3 regions of the Micromonospora sp. NPDC048830 genome follow, and region 1 is predicted to be linked to each of the others. Evidence: riboswitches for the same ligand, from Rfam matches in the RefSeq annotation. Region 1 holds a riboswitch; each other region holds the start of a gene.

Region 1 (5,643 bases):
CGGGTGCCGGTGCTGCTCGCCACCATCTCGGTCGCCGGGGCCGGTGCGTCCGTCGCGGTGCTCGCCGGGTCCGGGCTCGTGGCGATCGTCGGCGTGGCGCTGTGGGGCATCGGCGCGTCGCTCGGCTTCCCGGTGGGCCTGAGCGCCGCCGCCGACGACGAGGAGCGGGCACCCGCCCGGGTCAGCGTCGTCGCCGTGCTCGGCTACACCGCGTTCCTCGGCGGGCCGCCCCTGCTCGGCTTCCTCGGGGACCACGTGGGCACCCTGCGCGCCCTGCTCGTGGTGCCGTTGGTGCTGCTGCCCACCCTCGCCCTGGTTCCGGCCACCCGCCCGCTGAAGCGCTGAAGGCTCCCCGCCGACGGCGGCGGCCGTCCGGGTCCACGGTCAGCTTCTTCTCACCCGGCTCGCAGCCGGTTGCCAGCCGGCGGTGCTGCACTGGGGGAGACGCCCAGGAAAGGGGTCGGACATGGGCTGGTTCAGCCGGCGTCGGCGCGCCGCCGACGGGACGCCGACGAAGCTCGACCGCGAGGCGAACGCCGACGACCTCGCCGCCCTGGAGGCGTTCGTGCGGACCCGCCGGGGCGTGGAGTTCTATCTGGAGCCCGAGACCACGGCGACCGACACCACGGTGATGGCGATCGCCCACGACGGCGAGTGGATCCGCCGCCGGACGGGCTCGCCCCGGGCGGCGGCGCGGATCGCCCAGCGGCACGCTGTCCCGCTGTACGAGGCGGCGCGCACCGGGTACCCGGAGCGGATGCGGGCCTGGAACCGCGCCCACCCCGAGCGCCGCCTGCGCTGACCCGGCGGGCCCCGGGACCTCGCGGGCGACTCGGCTCCGAAGGGGTCCCTTGGGGCAGGTGGGGACGCGTTCCCGACCGGCCGGACGGGGCCGCCGCGCGGGCCGGCCGTGGGACGCGCCGTTGACCGGCGGCGCGCGGGTGTGGCAGCATTCGCGGCCTGACGGCAGTGAAGGAAGCCGGTGCGATTCCGGCGCGGTCCCGCCACTGTCACCGGGGAGCGATCCCCCCTCGTGAGTCACGGCCGTGTGTCTGCGGTTGGAAGGCCGGGGGTGAGCGTCGATCCGGGAGCCAGGACACTTCGGCCGTCGGGACGACCCCAGGGCGTGGACACCCGAGGAGGACCCGATGACGCACGCCGACGACCACCGTCTGCGCCGGTCAGCGCGTGGCAGCAGGCCCGCGGCCGGCCGCCGACCCGAGCCGCCGCCCGGCCGCGCCCGGCCCGTCGTCCGCCGCTGACGTCCGCATCCCGCACGCCGAGGTCCGTGCCTCGGGACCGCCGACGTCCGCGCCCCCGCCCCGCCGGGTCCTCGCCCGCCCGGCCGGTCGGCCCCCGCTGACCCGGCACCCGGTCCGCCGTACCCGCTGAGCCCGCGCCCATCCCCTGCCCGCCGACGGCCGCTCGCCGCCGGGGGCATCACTCTCCGGAGCCGTTCGTGCGCATCCTGCTGCTGTCCACCGCCGACACCGACCTGCTCGCCGCCCGCGCCAGCGGCGCCGACTACCGGCTGGCCAACCCGGCCCGGGTCGCCGCCGACGCCGTGTCCGCGCTGCTCGACGGCGTCGACCTCGCCGTCGTACGGCTGCTCGGCGGCCGGCAGGCGTGGCCGGACGGCCTGGCCGCGGTGCTCGCCTCCGGCGTGCCGACCGTGGTCCTCGGCGGCGAGGCGGTGCCGGACGCGGAGCTGATGGCGGTGTCCACCGTGCCCTCCGGGGTGGCCACCCAGGCGCTGGCGTACCTGGTCGAGGGCGGGCCGGACAACCTGGCCCAGCTCGCCCGGTTCCTCTCCGACACGGTGCTGCTCACCGGCGAGGGCTTCGCCCCGCCCGCACCCACCCCCGCGTACGGCGTCCACGGCGACCGCGAGCCGGTGCCCGGCCGCCCCACCGTCGGGATCGTCTTCTACCGGGCGCACACCCTGGCCGGGAACACCGCGTTCGTCGACACCCTCGCCGACGCGGTCGACGCGGCCGGCGGCAACCCCCTGCCCGTCTACTGTGGCTCGCTGCGCGGCCTCGCCCCGGGCGACGGGCCCCTCGAACTGTTCGCCCGCTGCGACGCGCTCGTCGTCACCGTCCTGGCCGCAGGCGGGACGGTCCCCGCGGACGCCTCCAACGGCGGCGACCCCGACGCGTGGGACGTCGGCGCGCTCGCCGCCCTCGACGTCCCGGTGCTCCAGGCGCTCTGCCTGACCAGCACCCGCGACCAGTGGGCGGCCAGCGACGCCGGCCTGTCCCCGTTGGACGCCGCGATGCAGGTGGCCATCCCCGAGTTCGACGGCCGGATCGTCACCGTGCCGTTCTCGTTCAAGCGCATCGACGCCGACGGGCTGTCGGTCTACGAGCCCGACCCGGAGCGGGCCGCCCGGGTCGCCGGCATCGCCGTGCGCCAGGCCCGGCTGCGGCACGTCCCGAACGCCGACAAGCGCCTCGCGGTGGTGCTCAGCTCGTACCCGACGAAGCACTCCCGGGTCGGCAACGCCGTCGGCCTGGACACCCCCGCCTCGGCGGTGCGCCTGTTCGCCGCGCTCGCCGACGCCGGTTACGACCTGGGGGAGCAGCCGCCGCCCGGCGACGGGGACGCACTGATCCACGCCCTCATCGCCGCCGGCGGGCACGACGTCGAGTGGCTCACCCCGGAGCAGCTCGCCGGTGCCGAGGCCCGGGTGCCGGGGGAGACGTACCGGAGGTGGTTCGACCGGCTCCCGGCCGGGCTGCGGGAGGCGGTGCTCGCGCACTGGGGCGAGCCGCCGGGCGAGCTGTACGTCGACGGCGGCGACGTCGTCCTGGCCGGGCTGCGCTTCGGCAACGTGGTGCTGATGATCCAGCCGCCGCGCGGCTTCGGCGAGAACCCGATCGCCATCTACCACGACCCCGACCTGCCGCCGAGCCACCACTACCTGGCCGCGTACCGGTGGCTGGCCGCGCCCGTCGCCGACGGCGGGTTCGGCGCGGACGCCGTCGTGCACCTCGGCAAGCACGGCACCCTGGAGTGGCTGCCCGGCAAGGGGCTGGGGCTGGCCGCCGACTGCGCCCCCGACGCCGTCCTCGGGGACCTGCCGCTGGTGTACCCGTTCATCGTCAACGACCCCGGCGAGGGCACCCAGGCCAAGCGCCGCGCCCACGCCGTCGTCGTCGACCACCTCGTCCCGCCGATGGCCCGCGCCGACACGTACGGCGACCTGGCCAAGCTCGAACAGCTCCTCGACGAGTACGCCACGGTGCAGGCCCTCGACCCGGCCAAGGTGCCGGTCGTCCGGGCGCAGATCTGGGACCTCGTGCGCGCCGCCGAGTTGCACCACGACCTGCACACCGAGGACATGCCCGCCGCCGACGACTTCGACGACTTCGTGCTGCACCTCGACGGGTACCTGTGCGAGGTCAAGGACGTGCAGATCCGCGACGGGCTGCACGTCCTCGGCGGCGCGCCCGCCGGCGAGGCCCGGGTCAACCTGGTCCTCGCCGTGCTGCGCGCCCCCCAGGTGTGGCGCGGGGCGCGGGCGCTGCCCGGCCTGCGGCAGGCCCTCGCCGCCGCGTACGGCCTCGACGAGCAGGCGCTGCTCGCCGCGCCCGGCGAGCGGATCGCCGTGCCCGCGGCGCTGACCGGGGCCGTGGACGGGCCGGCCGCCACGGCCGCCGACGCCGTCGACCTGATCGAGGGGCTGGCCCGCCGCCTCGTCGTCGGCATGGAGACCCTCGGCTGGGACGCCGACCGGGTCGACGAGGTCGTCACGGAGGTCGCCGGCCGCGCGATCCCCGACGCCGCCGACGTGCTGCGCTTCGCCGCCCGGGAGGTGGTGCCCCGCCTCGACGCCACCACCGACGAGGTCGACCGGGTGCTCGGCGCCCTCGACGGCCGGTTCGTGCCGCCCGGCCCGTCCGGCTCGCCCACCCGGGGCGTGGTCGACGTGCTGCCCACCGGCCGCAACTTCTACTCCGTCGACCCGAAGGCGATCCCGTCGCGCAACGCCTGGGACGTCGGCGTGGCCCTCGCGGACTCGCTGCTGGCCCGGCACCTCGCCGACACCGGCGAGTACCCCCGCTCGGTGGGGCTCACCGTCTGGGGCACCAGCGCCATGCGTACCCAGGGCGACGACGTCGCCGAGGTGCTGGCGCTGCTGGGCTGCCGGCCCACCTGGGACGACCGGTCCCGCCGGGTCACCGGCGTGGAGGTGGTGCCGCTGGCCGAGCTGGGCCGCCCCCGCGTCGACGTCACCGTGCGCATCTCCGGGTTCTTCCGCGACGCGTTCCCGCACGTCGTCGCGCTGATCGACGACGCCGTGCGCCGGGTCGCCGCCCTCGACGAGCCCGCCGAGGACAACTTCGTCGCCGCGCACGTCGCCGCCGACGTGGCCGAGCACGGCGACGAGCGGCGGGCCACCGCCCGCATCTTCGGCTCCAAGCCCGGCGCGTACGGGGCGGGGCTGCTGCCGCTGATCGACGCCCGGAACTGGCGCACCGACGCCGACCTCGCCGAGGTGTACGCCGTCTGGGGCGGCTACGCGTACGGCCCGGGGCTGGACGGTCGGGAGGCCCGCGTCGACATGGAACGCTCCTTCGCCCGCATCGCCGTGGCGGTGAAGAACCAGGACACCCGCGAGCACGACATCGTCGACTCCGACGACTACTTCCAGTACCACGGCGGGATGGTGGCGATGGTCCGCCACCTCACCGGCGCATCCCCGGCCGCGTACGTGGGGGACTCCGCGATGCCGCACGACGTGCGCACCCGCACCCTCGGCGAGGAGACCCGGCGGGTGTTCCGGGCCCGGGTGGTCAACCCGAAGTGGATCGCCGCGATGCGCCGGCACGGCTACAAGGGCGCGTTCGAGCTGGCCGCCACCGTGGACTACCTGTTCGGCTACGACGCCACGGCCGGCGTCGTCGACGACTGGATGTACGAGCACCTCGCCGCCGCGTACGTCTTCGACCCCGGGACGCGGGAGTTCCTGGAGCAGTCGAACCCGTGGGCGCTGCGCGGCATCACCGAGCGGCTGCTGGAGGCCGCCGACCGGGGACTGTGGGCCGCGCCGGACCCGGCGACCCTCGACCGGCTCCGCGAGACGTACCTGGCCACCGAGGGCGACCTGGAGGACAGGCAGTGAGCGCGAGGAGTGAGCGGGGTTTGCGAGCCCCGCAGTCGCGATCGGAGATGGCTCCGCAATGAGTGCCTTCCCGTTCTCCGCCGTCCTCGGCATGGACGACATGCGGCTCGCCCTGCTGCTCAACGCCGTCTCCCCGGCCATCGGCGGGGTGCTCGTGCGCGGCGAGAAGGGCACCGCGAAGTCCACCGCCGTCCGCGCCCTCGCGGCGCTGCTGCCCCCGGTCGACCACGTCGTCGGCTGCCGCTTCGCCTGCGACCCGGCCGCCCCCGACCCCGGCTGCCCGGACGGCCCGCACCCGGACGAGCCGGTGGCCGACCGCCGCCCGGCCCGGCTGGTCGAGCTGCCGGTCGGCGCCGCCGAGGACCGGGTGGTCGGCTCGCTCGACCTGGAGAAGGCCCTCGGCGAGGGGGTACGCGCCTTCGAGCCCGGCCTGCTCGCCGCCGCCCACCGGGGCGTGCTCTACGTCGACGAGGTCAACCTGCTCCACGACCACCTCGTCGACCTGCTCTTGGACG
Region 2 (5,643 bases), on a different contig from region 1:
CTCTGGTTGACCTGAGCCGCCTGCTTGTACGCCAGGTGCCCGCCGATGTACGCGCCCGTGCTCGCGGCCGTCAGCCCGAGGTACGCCAGCATCCGCCCCGTGCCGTGCCGGCCCTGCCGGCGGGCCGCCAGCGAGCCCGCGTACAGGGCGAGGGCGACGGTGTTCGCGGTGGCGTGCACCAGGCCGACCCGGCGCTGGTCGCGGGCGAGGGCCGCCCAGTCGTTCAGCCCGGCGACCGCGGCCGGGAGGGCGCTGATCGTGCCCAGCCCGACCAGCGTGGTGGCGGCCCGGCGCTGCCCCGGCAGCAGGTCGAGCACGGCGGCGCTGATCCAGGCGCCCACCGGCACCTGCACCATCGCGGGATGCAACGGGTGCCCGAGGAACACCCCGTGCAGCAGGTCGCGGACCCGCTGCGGTCGGAGGGTGGCCTGGACGGCGCGCTGCAACCGGTCGCCGGTCCGGTCCAGCGCCGGATTCTGTTCGAGTTTCGTCAAGAGTGCCCGCATGCCGTCCGACTTCCCGGCGGAAGCGACCGCAAACCGGGCGACGGCGACAATTCGCGCCGGCCGCACGGAAGCGGACACCGGCATGTCGCCGACACAGGGCCATCCTCTCGACGCGGACACCGCCACATCGCCGCCATGGCGCCAGCGGATCAGCCCGGCCAGCGGTCCTGGTGGACGGCCGCGGCGAGCGGGCGCGGCTGGCGCCAGCCGTGCCGGGCCAGGTCCGGTACGGCCTCCAGGTGGGTGACCGGCCCGACGCAGAGCCACGCGACCGGCCGGATGCCGTCCGGTACGCCCAGCAGCTCGGCGAGGAACGGCTCCCGGTAGAAGGAGACCCAGCCGACGCCGAGCCCCTCGGCCGTGGCGGCGAGCCAGAGGTTCTGGATGGCCAGGCAGACCGAGTAGAGGCCGGCGTCGGCGATGGCGTGCCGGCCGAGCACCGCCGGACCGCCCCGGTCCGGGTCGTAGGTGACCACGATCGACAGGGTCGACTCCAGCACCCCGTCGATCTTGATCCGGGCGAACCGCTCGGCGGCCACCCCGTCCAGGGTGGCGGCGAAGGTCTCCCGCTCGTCCTGCACGTGCCGGTGGAAGCGGCGGCGGGTGTCGGCGTCCCGGATCAGGACGAAGTCCCACGGCTGCGAGTAGCCGACGCTCGGTGCGGCGTGCGCCGCGGCGAGGACGCGGTGCAGGCTCTCCTCGGGCACCGGCTTTCCGGTGAACTGGGCTCGGACGTCACGGCGACGGTGGATGGCGTCGTAGAGTTCCACGGCAGGCTCCCGCTGCGCTCGGCCCGCCCCGGCGGGCGGGCGGTCGACGTGAGGCCGGTCTTCGGACTCCCGGATCGACGCCTGGCCGTCCGCCTTCCCAGCCGTACGGCCAGTGGCTGCGCTCTGCGCGTGGACGGTGGCTCCCCGGTCACCGCGGCGGGCCCGTGCCGGATTCGCACCGGCTTCCCGATTCTCCCCACTCGCGTGGGGCACCTCACATGATCGTGCCGCCGCCGATGCTACTGGACATGCGGTCGCGGGCGGGGCCCGCCGAGACCATCGTGGACGTCGACGGCCCGACCGCCCGGGCGCTGGCCGACGCGTTCCGCGCGTTCGAGGCCGAACCGGCGGCGGCGGTCGCCGTGCTCTGGGGTGCCGGCGGGACGTTCTGCTCGGGCGCGGACCTGAAGGCGATCGGCACCCCGAGGGGCAACCGCGTCGAGCCGGACGGCGACGGCCCGATGGGCCCGACGAGGATGCGCCTGTCGAAGCCGGTGATCGCCGCGATCTCCGGGTACGCCGTGGCCGGCGGGCTGGAGCTGGCGCTCTGGTGCGACCTGCGGGTGGCCGAGTCGGACGCGGTGCTCGGGGTGTTCTGCCGGCGCTGGGGGGTGCCGCTGATCGACGGCGGCACGGTGCGGCTGCCGAGGCTGATCGGGGAGAGCCGGGCGCTGGACCTGATCCTCACCGGCCGGCCGGTGCCGGCGGACGAGGCGTACCGGATGGGGTTGGTGAACCGCCTGGTCGCGCCGGGCGAGGCCCGGGCGGAGGCCGAGCGGCTGGCCGCCGAGATCGCCCGCCATCCGCAGACCTGCCTGCGCAACGACCGGGCGGCGGCGCTGGCCGGCACCGGCCTGCCCGAGCCGGAGGCGCTGGCGGTCGAGCTGGCGTACGGCGTGGAGTCGCTCGCGGCGGGCGCGGCGGCGGACGCGGCGGCGGGCGCGGCGGCGGGCGCGGCGGCGGGCGCGGCGGCGGGCGCGGCGGCGGGCGCGGCGGCGGGCGCGGGCCGGCACGGCGCCCCGGCCTAGCAGCGCTAGCGCAGGTTGCGGAGGGCGTCCTCGATGGCGCGGTGGAACGTCGGGTACGCGTAGATCATGTGGCGCAGTTGGCCGAGCGGCACTTCCGCGTGGACCGCCACCACCAGCGCGGACAGCACCTCGCCGCCGGCCGGCCCGACGGACGTCGCCCCCACCAGCACGCCGCGGTCGGCGTCGGCGACGAGCTTGATGAGCCCGTCGGCGCGGTGGATCCAGCCCCGGGCCGACGAGCCGAGCCGGCTGAGGCCGACCTGCACGTTGATCCCGCGCTCCCGCGCCTGCCGCTCGGTCAGCCCGACCGCGCCCACCTCGGGGTCGGTGAAGGTGACCCGGGGCAGCGCCCGGTAGTCGGCGTGGGGCACGCCGGTCGAGCCCGCCATCCCGCTCAGCGTGGTGCCCGCCTCCGGTCCCGGCTGCGCCTGCCGGGCCCGGTCGAGCACGTCGGCGACCACGATCGCCGCCTGGTACATGGCGACGTGGGTGAACGGGCCCTCGCCGGTCAGGTCGCCCACCGCCCAGATCCCCGCGGCGACACGCATCCGGTCGTCCACGGCGAGATGGCGCCGGGACGGGTCGAGGCCCACCGTCTCCAGGCCCAGCTCGTCGAGGTCGGCCCGCCGGCCGGTCGCCACCAGCAACTCGTCGGCGGCGATCGTGACGCCGCCCGCGCCGTACAGCGTGAACGCCCGCCCGTCGTGCGCGATCCGTTCGATCCGCAGGCCGGTCTCGACGCGTACCCCGTCGGCGCGCAGCGCGGCGGCGGCCACCTCGGACGCCTCGGGCTCCTCGACGGCGAGCACCCGGTCCTGCGCCTCGACGATCGTCACGGCGACCCCGAACCGGGCGAAGACCTGGGCCAGCTCCAGCCCGATCGCGCCGCCGCCGAGGACCAGCAGCGAGCCCGGCAGCTCCTCGACCTCGATCGCCTGGTGGTTCGTCCAGTACGGCGTGTCGGCCAGCCCGTCGATCGGCGGGACGACGGGACGGGTGCCCGTGCCGAGCACGACCCCGTGCCGGGCCTGGAACACCTGGTCGCCGACGCGTACCCGGCCGGGGCCGTCGAGCCGGCCGTCGCCCCGGACGAACCGGCCACCCTTGTCGGTGAACCGGCGTACCGCGACCGTGTCGTCCCAGGTGTCGGTGGCCTCCTCGCGGATCCGCTTCGCCACCGGCGCCCAGTCCGGCTGGACCCGGGCCGTGCCGGCGAACTCGTCGACCCGGCGGGCCTCGGCGAGCGCGTTCGCCGCCCGGATCATCATCTTGCTCGGGACGCAGCCCCAGTACGGGCACTCCCCGCCGACCAGGCCCCGCTCGATTCCGACGACGCTCAGGCCGGCCTCGGCGAGCCGCCCGGCGACCTCCTCGCCGCCGACGCCGAGCCCGACCACGACCACGTCCACCACTTCCGGCTCCGCCACCACGCCAGCATTCCTCACCGGGCGGGTCGCGGCCACCCTGGCGGGGCCGGAAATGGCGGGCCTGTTTCCGGCGGGCAGGCCCTACGGTGGCCGGATGCGCGCACGCTTCGCCCCGGTCCGGGACTGCTTCCACGACCTGTTCGCCACCGGCCGGGAGGCGGGGGCCTCTCTCGCCGTCTGGTACGACGGGCGGCTGGTCGTCGACCTCGTCGGCGGCACCCGGGGCGGGGCTACCGCCGGCCCTTCCCGGGGGCGGCCGGGCGACGGGCGGGACTGGCGGCCGGACACCCTGGTCAACGTGTACTCGGTCGGTAAGCCGGTGGTGGCGCTGTGCCTGCTGGCGCTCGTCGACCGGGGCCGGCTCGGCCTGGACGACCCGGTGGCGGCGCACTGGCCGGGGTTCCGCACGCCGGCCACCGTGCGCCAGGTGCTGAGCCACACGGCGGGCCTGCCGGCGTTCCCGGTGCCCCGCCCGGCCGACGCGGTCGCCGACTGGGCGCTGCTCTGCGCCGACCTGGCCGCCGCCGAGCCGGAGTGGGAGCCGGGTTCCGTCGCGGGCGAGCACGCCTGGACGTACGGGCACCTGGTGGGCGAGCTGGTCCGGCGGGTGGACGGCCGGCCGGTGGGCCGGTTCCTGGCCGACGAGATCGCCGGGCCGTGGCGGCTCGACCTGGGCTTCGGCCTCGGCCCGGCGGACCGGCGGCGGTGCGCCGACCTGTCGTACGGCGATCCGGGCTGGCCGGCGCGGGCGCTGGGCGAGCCGGGCTCGCTGCGGGCGCGGGCGCTGGGCAACCCGGCCGGCGGCCTCGACGTGGCGGTGCTGAACGGCCCGGTGTGGCGGAGCGCGGAGGTGCCGGCGGTGAACCTGCACGCCACGGCCGCCGGGCTGGCCCGCCTCTACGCCGGTTTGCTCGCCGGCGGCACGCTGGACGGGGTACGTCTGTTCAGCCCGGAGCTGGTCGCCGAGGCGACCCGCGTCCAGTACGACGGGCCGGACGTGGTGCTGGACCGCCGGGCGTGCTGGACGCTGGGCATGCAGTGGGAGCCGGACGGTAGCTGGGGCATGGGCGGGATCGGCGGCAGCAGCGCCTGGGCGGATCCGGCGCGCGGCTACACCGTCGCGTACGCCACCGCGCGGCTCGCCGACCACGACCGGGTGGACGAGCTGGTCGAGGCCCTGCACTCCTGCCTCTGATCCCGCCGCCCGCGACGGTCAGGACGGGACCCCCGCGGTGACAAGGCCCCCCTCCCGCCGCCTCGGGCCGGGGAGCGCGACCGGGGTGCCCGGCGGGGCGAGCAGGGCGCGTCCCGCCACGGCCAGTCGCCGTCGCCCCGGTACGCGGGCCCGGCGCGCGAAGACGTCGTAGCCCTGGGCGGCCACCTCGTCCAGGATGCCGCCGTAGAGCGCGTACGCGGTCCGCATGCACGCCTGCGAGCCGGCCGACAGCAGCGGGATGCCCGGCGCGGCGGCGGCGTAGTGCGCCTGGGCGCGGGTCACCTCGTACGCGATCAGTTCCCGGATCCGCGGCGTGCTCCGGCGTTCGGCGGCGGCGGCGAGCAGGTCCTGGCGGGTGACGCCGAACGCGGCGAGGTCCTCGTCCGGCAGGTACGTCCGGCCGCGGTCCAGGTCCTCGGCCACGTCCCGGACGAAGTTGGTGAGCTGGAAGGCGAGGCCGAGCTGGCGGGCGGGTTCGCGGGCGGCGACCGGGTCGGAGCTGTCCAGGATCGGCAGCATCATCGTGCCGATGACGGCGGCCGAGCCCTCCATGTAGTCGAGCAGGTCGTCGTACGTCCGGTAGGAGGTGACCGTCAGGTCCATCGCCATGCTGCGCAGGAACGCCGCGAAGTCGGCCCGGTCCAGGTCGAACACGGCGATGGTGTGCAGGACGGCGGGCAGCAGCGGGTCGTCGAC
Region 3 (5,643 bases), on a different contig from region 1:
ATGCGGCAGATGCTGGCCGAGTTGGGCTGACGCCCGCGCCCGCCGAGAGGAAATGGGAAGGGGCACCGCGGCTCGATCGCCTCGAGTCGCGGTGCCCCTCCGGTCAGGCCAGTGTCTACAGCGTCGCGGCCAGATCCAGGATCGACTGCTTCAGCCTCTGGTGCCCGGCACCGTCGAGCTTGTTGCAGACCGCCCGCAACTGGGCGACTGCGGCGTCCCGGTCGCCGTTGGCCGTGAACGCCTCGGCGCGCGCCAGGAACTCGTCGACCTGGAACCGCAGCGGTTGACCGATCGCGTCGGCGCGTACCAGTTGGTCGAAGTAGGCACGCGCGAGCGCGAAGCTCGGCGTCCAGGTGACCTTCGGCTGGCGCTGGGCGTTGAACTGGTCGAACCGCACCTGCGCGGCCGCCTGGATCTCCGCCGGCGACAGGTGCTCGCTCGGAACCAGCTTGAACACGTCGAACCCGCGGGAAATCTCGTTTCCGTAGAGGTTGCCGTTGTACCAGTACGCCGACCAGAACCCACCGAACCGGAACAGCGTGCCGTCCATCGGCCCGCGGTCGAAGAACGCGATCTCGCGCGGGTTCGCGGAGTCGGTGAAGTCGAACACGGAGATGCCGCCCTGGTACCAGGCCTGCATCATGATGTCCCGGCCGGGCACCGGGATGAGCGATCCGTTGTGCGCGACGCAGTTCTCCAGCGTCGTCTGGGGGACCGGCAGCTTGTAGTAGCTGGCGAACTCCAGCTTCCGGTCGACGATGTCGAAGATCGCGTTGGCGCCCCACTGCGGCTGGTCCGTCTCGCGGCAGCGCGCGGCGCCGCCGCCGCCCCACTCGTCGGTGAAGACCACCTTGGTGCCGTCGTTGTTGAACGTCGCCGAGTGCCAGTACGCGAAGCTCGGGTCGGCGACCTCGTCGATCCGGCGGGGATTCGCCGGGTCCGAGATGTCGATCAGGATGCCGTTGCCCTGGCACGCGCCGGCGGCCAGCCCGATCTCCGGGTACGCGGTGATGTCGTGGCAGGCCTGGGTCCTGGGCGTGGGCGACCAGGCGGTGCCGGACGGGTGCAGGGGCGTCGGCGGGTCGTTCTGCAGGCCGTCGATCCGGCCCGTCTCGGGATCAGTGAAGAGCCTCGGCTGGTTCACGACGGCGGCCTGCTGGGGCGCCGACAGCGGCACCTTGATGACGTCGATCCGCCACCGCACCGGGTTCTCGCCCGTCGCGGGATTGTCGTTGCAGCCCTCCATGGTCGTGGCCGGCCGCGGCGTGGTCGTGCCCGAGACGTAGACGTAGACGTTGGCCGCGTCGTCCGGGTCGGTCACCACGGTGTGCGTGTGCGAGCCGCGGCACAGCTGGACGGCAGCGACCTGCAGCGGGTTGCGTACGTCGCTGATGTCGAAGATCCGGACGCCCTGGAAGCGGGTGCCCACGTTGGGGTCCGTGCCGCAGTCGACCCGCCCGCGGGTCTCCTCGACGGACATGAAGAGCAGGTTGCCGTGCACGGAGATGTCCCCCTGCCCGCCGGGGCACACGACGCTGGTGACGAGCGCCGGGTCGGTGGGGTTGGAGACGTCGACGATGTTGAACCCGTTGTAGTTGCCGAGGAACGCGTACCCGCCGCCGAAGGCGAGGTCCGAGTTGGCGTACCGGCTGGTGCCGGGGTTCGTCGGGTCGAAGAAACCTGCGGGCTTGTCGCGGTGGGCCACGTGTTCCAGGCCGCTGATCGCGGACTGCGCGTCCAGCCAGCCGGCGCCCAGCCCGACCCGTGGGTCGGGCTCCGCTGCCGAGGCCGTGCCGGGCAGCGCACCGACCAGGAACAGCCCTGCGGCCATCAGGCCGAGCACCCGCCGGCCCCCAAATGTTCCAGAACTCTGACGTGTCATGTGCCGCCTTCCGGTCGAAGGACCCGACGCGACGTGCGGTCGGTGCGAGAGCGTCGTGCAGGTAGGACCGTACCGCCGCCGGTCAGCCGGTCGATAGAGGCTGTGGGATATGGGCATATTTATGTTTGTGGCGGGTGGCGAGCAATGGGTGGTCATCGTGGTGTCGCAGATGGTCGTGATCCGCCGACTGCAGGGGCGCGGCCGCTCCGGCGCCCTCGCCATGGTCGGGGTGGTCTTCGCCGTCTCCTGGCTGATCCGGAACGCACCTCACCGACGCTCCCGCCGGCGCTCTCGCCAGCCAATGAAGGCGACCCACGGCCGCCGTAGCGGCCGGATGGGTCACCGGCTACAGTGGGGCCGCCGTGGTGTACGGGAAGCCGGTGCGATGCCGGCGCGGCCCTCGCCACTGTGATCGGGAAGTCCGCGGCCCTCGTCCTTTCGAGGTCACTGGGCGCCACGCGCCTGGGAAGGCCGGCCACGGACGCACCTCCCGTCAGCCAGGAGACCGGCCACGGCACTGCGTTGCCCCGTCCACGAGGTGCTGGAAGGCGGTCCCGATGCGCGTACGCGCCATGCGGTCCACCCTGTCCCGGCGCGTTGCCGCGCCACTGTCCATCGTGCTCGTCCTGCTCGGCGGTTGCGCCGCGGACGACGAACCCACCGCCGCCGCCGGGTCGGCGTCCCCGGTGACGCTGACCAACTGCGGCTCACCGGTCACCGTCGCCGCACCCCCGCAGCGGGCGGTGAGCCTGAACCAGCCCGCCACCGAGATCCTGCTGGCACTCGGCCTGGCCGACCGGATGGCCGGCACCGCGTACCTCGACGACGCGATCCTGCCCGAGCACGCCGCCGCATACGCGTCGGTGCCGGTGCTGTCGGAGAGGTACCCGTCGCGGGAGGCCCTGCTCGACGCGGAACCGGACTTCGTCTACGCCTCGTTCCAGAGCGCCTTCGGCGACGAGGGCGTCGGCGACCGCGCCGAACTCGCGCGGCTCGGCGTCGGCACGTACGTCTCATCGGCCGGTTGCGCGAAGCAGCACCGGCCGGCGACGCTGACCGTCGACGACGTGTTCGCCGAGATCCGGGACGTCGCCGCCGTCTTCGGGGTGCCGGAACGGGCGGAGAAGCTCATCGCCGACCAGCGGGCCCGCATCGCCGCAGCCGCCGTCCGGCTCGGCGGCGCGCGCGAGGTGTCGGTGCTCTGGTGGGACGCCGGTACCGACGCGCCGAGCGTGGGCGCCTGCTGCGGCGGCCCCAACATGATCATGTCGGCGGTGGGGGTCCGCAACGCCTTCGGCGACCTCTCCGGCAGTTGGGCCGACACCAGTTGGGAGACCGCCATCGAGCGTGACCCCGACGTGATCGTGCTGGTCGACGCCACCTGGGACCCGGCCGCCGCGAAGAAGGCCTTCCTGGCCCGGCACCCCACCCTGAAGAACCTGCCCGCGGTCGCCGGGCAGCGGTTCGTCGTCATCCCCTTCTCGTCCACCTCGGCCGGAGTGCGGGTGGTGCGGGGTGTCGAGGCGCTGGCCGAGGGGGTAGCGGCGCTACCCGGAGCGGGCAGCTGAGCGCCGTGCTGGCCCGTACGGCCGCACCCGGCCACACCGTCGAGGCCACCGGCGTCGCCGAGGCCACCCGGTCACGCCGATTCGACACGGGGCTGCTGGTCACCCTGCTCGCGACCCTGATCGTGTCGATCGGTGTCACCGTCACGCTCGGCCCGGCGGACATCTCGGTGACGACGGTGTGGGCGGTGCTGGCCGACCGCCTCGGTCTCGCCGACGCCGACGTGCCGCTGCTACGCGAGCACATCGTCTGGCAGCTGCGCCTGCCGCGGGTGCTCGGCGCGGCCGTGCTCGGGGGAGGGCTGGCCGCGGTCGGCGCGGTGATGCAGACCGTCACCCGCAATCCCCTCGCCGACCCGTACCTGCTCGGGGTCTCCTCCGGGGCGTCGCTCGGCGCGGTCGCGGTCCTCGTCGTCGGCCTCGGGGGTGGGGTCGCCGCCCTCACCGGAGGCGCGTTCGCCGGCGCGCTCGCGGCGTTCGCCGTCGTGGTCGCGGTCTCCGGCGGGCGAGCCGCGCTCGCGCCGACCAGGGTGGTGCTGGCCGGGGTCGCCGTCGCGCAGCTCTGCGCGGCGGCCACCTCGTTCGCCATCGTCTGGGTCGCCGACCCGCACGCCACCCAGAGCATCGCCTTCTGGCTCTCCGGCTCGCTGGCCCGCGTCGACTGGACCGCCCTGGCCTGGGCCGCACCCGTCCTGGCCGCCGTGCTCATCCTGCTGGCGGCCCACGCCCGCGCCCTCAACGCCTTCGCCTTCGGCGAGGACGCCGCGGCGAGCCTCGGCGTCCCGGTCACCCGGGTACGGTGGCTGCTGCTGGTCGCCACCGCGCTGCTCACCGCGGCGCTGGTCGCCATCAGCGGTGCGGTCGGCTTCGTCGGGCTGATCCTGCCGCACGCCGCCCGGTTCCTCACCGGAGCCGACCACCGCCGGCTGCTGCCCGTCGTCGTCCTCGGCGGCGCGATCTTCCTCGTCTGGGTGGACACGGCCGCGCGGACCCTGTTCGCGCCCCGGGAACTGCCGGTCGGCGTGCTGACCGCGCTGCTCGGCGTGCCCGCCTTCGTCGTGCTGCTCAACCGCCAGCGGGTGGGCGGCTGATGCTCACCGTCACCGGCGTCTCCCTGTCGGTCGCGGCCCGACGGATCCTCGACGACGTCACCTGCGCCGTGCCGGCCGGCAGCCTCGTCGGGCTGCTCGGCGCCAACGGCTGCGGCAAGACCACCCTGCTACGCGTCGTCGCCCGCCTCGCCGCACCCGACGCCGGGCAGGTGATCGTGGACGGCGACGACGTCGCCACCCTGCCCCGAGCCACCCTCGCCCGCCGCGCCGCACTGCTCGCCCAGCACGCCGACACCGACCTCGATCTCACCGTCACCGAGGTGGCCCTGCTCGGGCGTATCCCGCACCGTCGCTCGCGGTGGTCGGACAGCGCAGCCGACCGTGCCGTCGCCGCCGACGCGCTGGCCCGGGTCGACCTCCACGGGTACGCCGACCGCCGCTGGCACACCCTCTCCGGCGGCGAGCGGCAGCGGGTGCAGCTGGCCCGCGCGCTGGCCCAGCAACCGCGCCTGCTGCTGCTCGACGAGCCCACCAACCACCTCGACATCCGCCATCAGCTGCACCTGCTGCACCTGGTCCGCCGCGCCGGCATCACCAGCCTCGCCGCGCTGCACGACATCAACCTCGCCGCCATGTTCTGCGACACGGTGGTCGTCCTCGCCGCGGGGCGGGTCGTCGCCGCCGGCGCCCCCGCCGACGTCCTCACCCCCGAACTGCTCGCCGACGTGTACGGCGTGCGGGCCGACGTCGCGACACACCCGGTCACCGGACGGCCCACCGTCACCTACCACCCGCCCGCGTCGTGACCCGGCACGTGTTGCTGGTGGCGCGTCACGTCCGGGTCTGCCGCGGACCCCGCTGCACCGCCTACGGGGCGAACGAGGTCGCCGAGGCCCTCACGCACCGGCTCGCCCGTCACGGCCTGGGCGACGACGACGTACTGGTCACCGCCACCGGCTGCGTGTTCCCCTGCAACCTCGGCCCCCTCGTCGTCGTGCACCCGGACGACACCTGGTACACCCACGTCGACGCGGAGCTCGCCATCCGTATCGCCGACGAGCACCTACGACAGGGGCAGCCTGTCAACGGCCAACGACCGAGGAGCAGCGCTTAACGATCCCCACGGATAAATCCGGGGGATTTT

Evidence for each region. Region 1 has a riboswitch for cobalamin ahead of cobN (cobaltochelatase subunit CobN). Riboswitches for the same ligand answer to the same signal wherever they lie in the genome.
Region 2: it holds a riboswitch for cobalamin, as region 1 does, so the genes downstream of both, bluB (5,6-dimethylbenzimidazole synthase) here and cobN (cobaltochelatase subunit CobN) in region 1, are expected to answer to the same signal.
Region 3: it holds a riboswitch for cobalamin, as region 1 does, so the genes downstream of both, ACGFIZ_RS30370 (ABC transporter substrate-binding protein) here and cobN (cobaltochelatase subunit CobN) in region 1, are expected to answer to the same signal.

Annotation. Positions count from the first base shown of each region.
Region 1 is NZ_JBICUP010000025.1:54,191-59,833, forward strand. Features, by position in the region: gene ACGFIZ_RS21260 (MFS transporter) at 1-345, shown strand, start outside; gene ACGFIZ_RS21265 (hypothetical protein) at 467-802, shown strand; cobalamin riboswitch at 973-1,102, shown strand; gene cobN (cobaltochelatase subunit CobN) at 1,460-5,128, shown strand; partial or broken gene ACGFIZ_RS21275 (VWA domain-containing protein) at 5,125-5,643, shown strand, end outside.
Region 2 is NZ_JBICUP010000001.1:409,747-415,389, reverse strand. Features, by position in the region: gene ACGFIZ_RS02055 (Rieske 2Fe-2S domain-containing protein) at 1-506, opposite strand, end outside; gene bluB (5,6-dimethylbenzimidazole synthase) at 656-1,276, opposite strand; cobalamin riboswitch at 1,311-1,508, opposite strand; gene ACGFIZ_RS02045 (crotonase/enoyl-CoA hydratase family protein) at 1,525-2,304, shown strand; gene ACGFIZ_RS02040 (dihydrolipoyl dehydrogenase family protein) at 2,310-3,731, opposite strand; gene ACGFIZ_RS02035 (serine hydrolase domain-containing protein) at 3,826-4,926, shown strand; gene ACGFIZ_RS02030 (phytoene/squalene synthase family protein) at 4,945-5,643, opposite strand, start outside.
Region 3 is NZ_JBICUP010000056.1:32,533-38,175, forward strand. Features, by position in the region: gene ACGFIZ_RS30360 (DUF305 domain-containing protein) at 1-30, shown strand, start outside; gene ACGFIZ_RS30365 (LVIVD repeat-containing protein) at 116-1,831, opposite strand; cobalamin riboswitch at 2,229-2,411, shown strand; gene ACGFIZ_RS30370 (ABC transporter substrate-binding protein) at 2,440-3,450, shown strand; gene ACGFIZ_RS30375 (FecCD family ABC transporter permease) at 3,456-4,538, shown strand; gene ACGFIZ_RS30380 (ABC transporter ATP-binding protein) at 4,538-5,305, shown strand; gene ACGFIZ_RS30385 (ferredoxin) at 5,302-5,613, shown strand.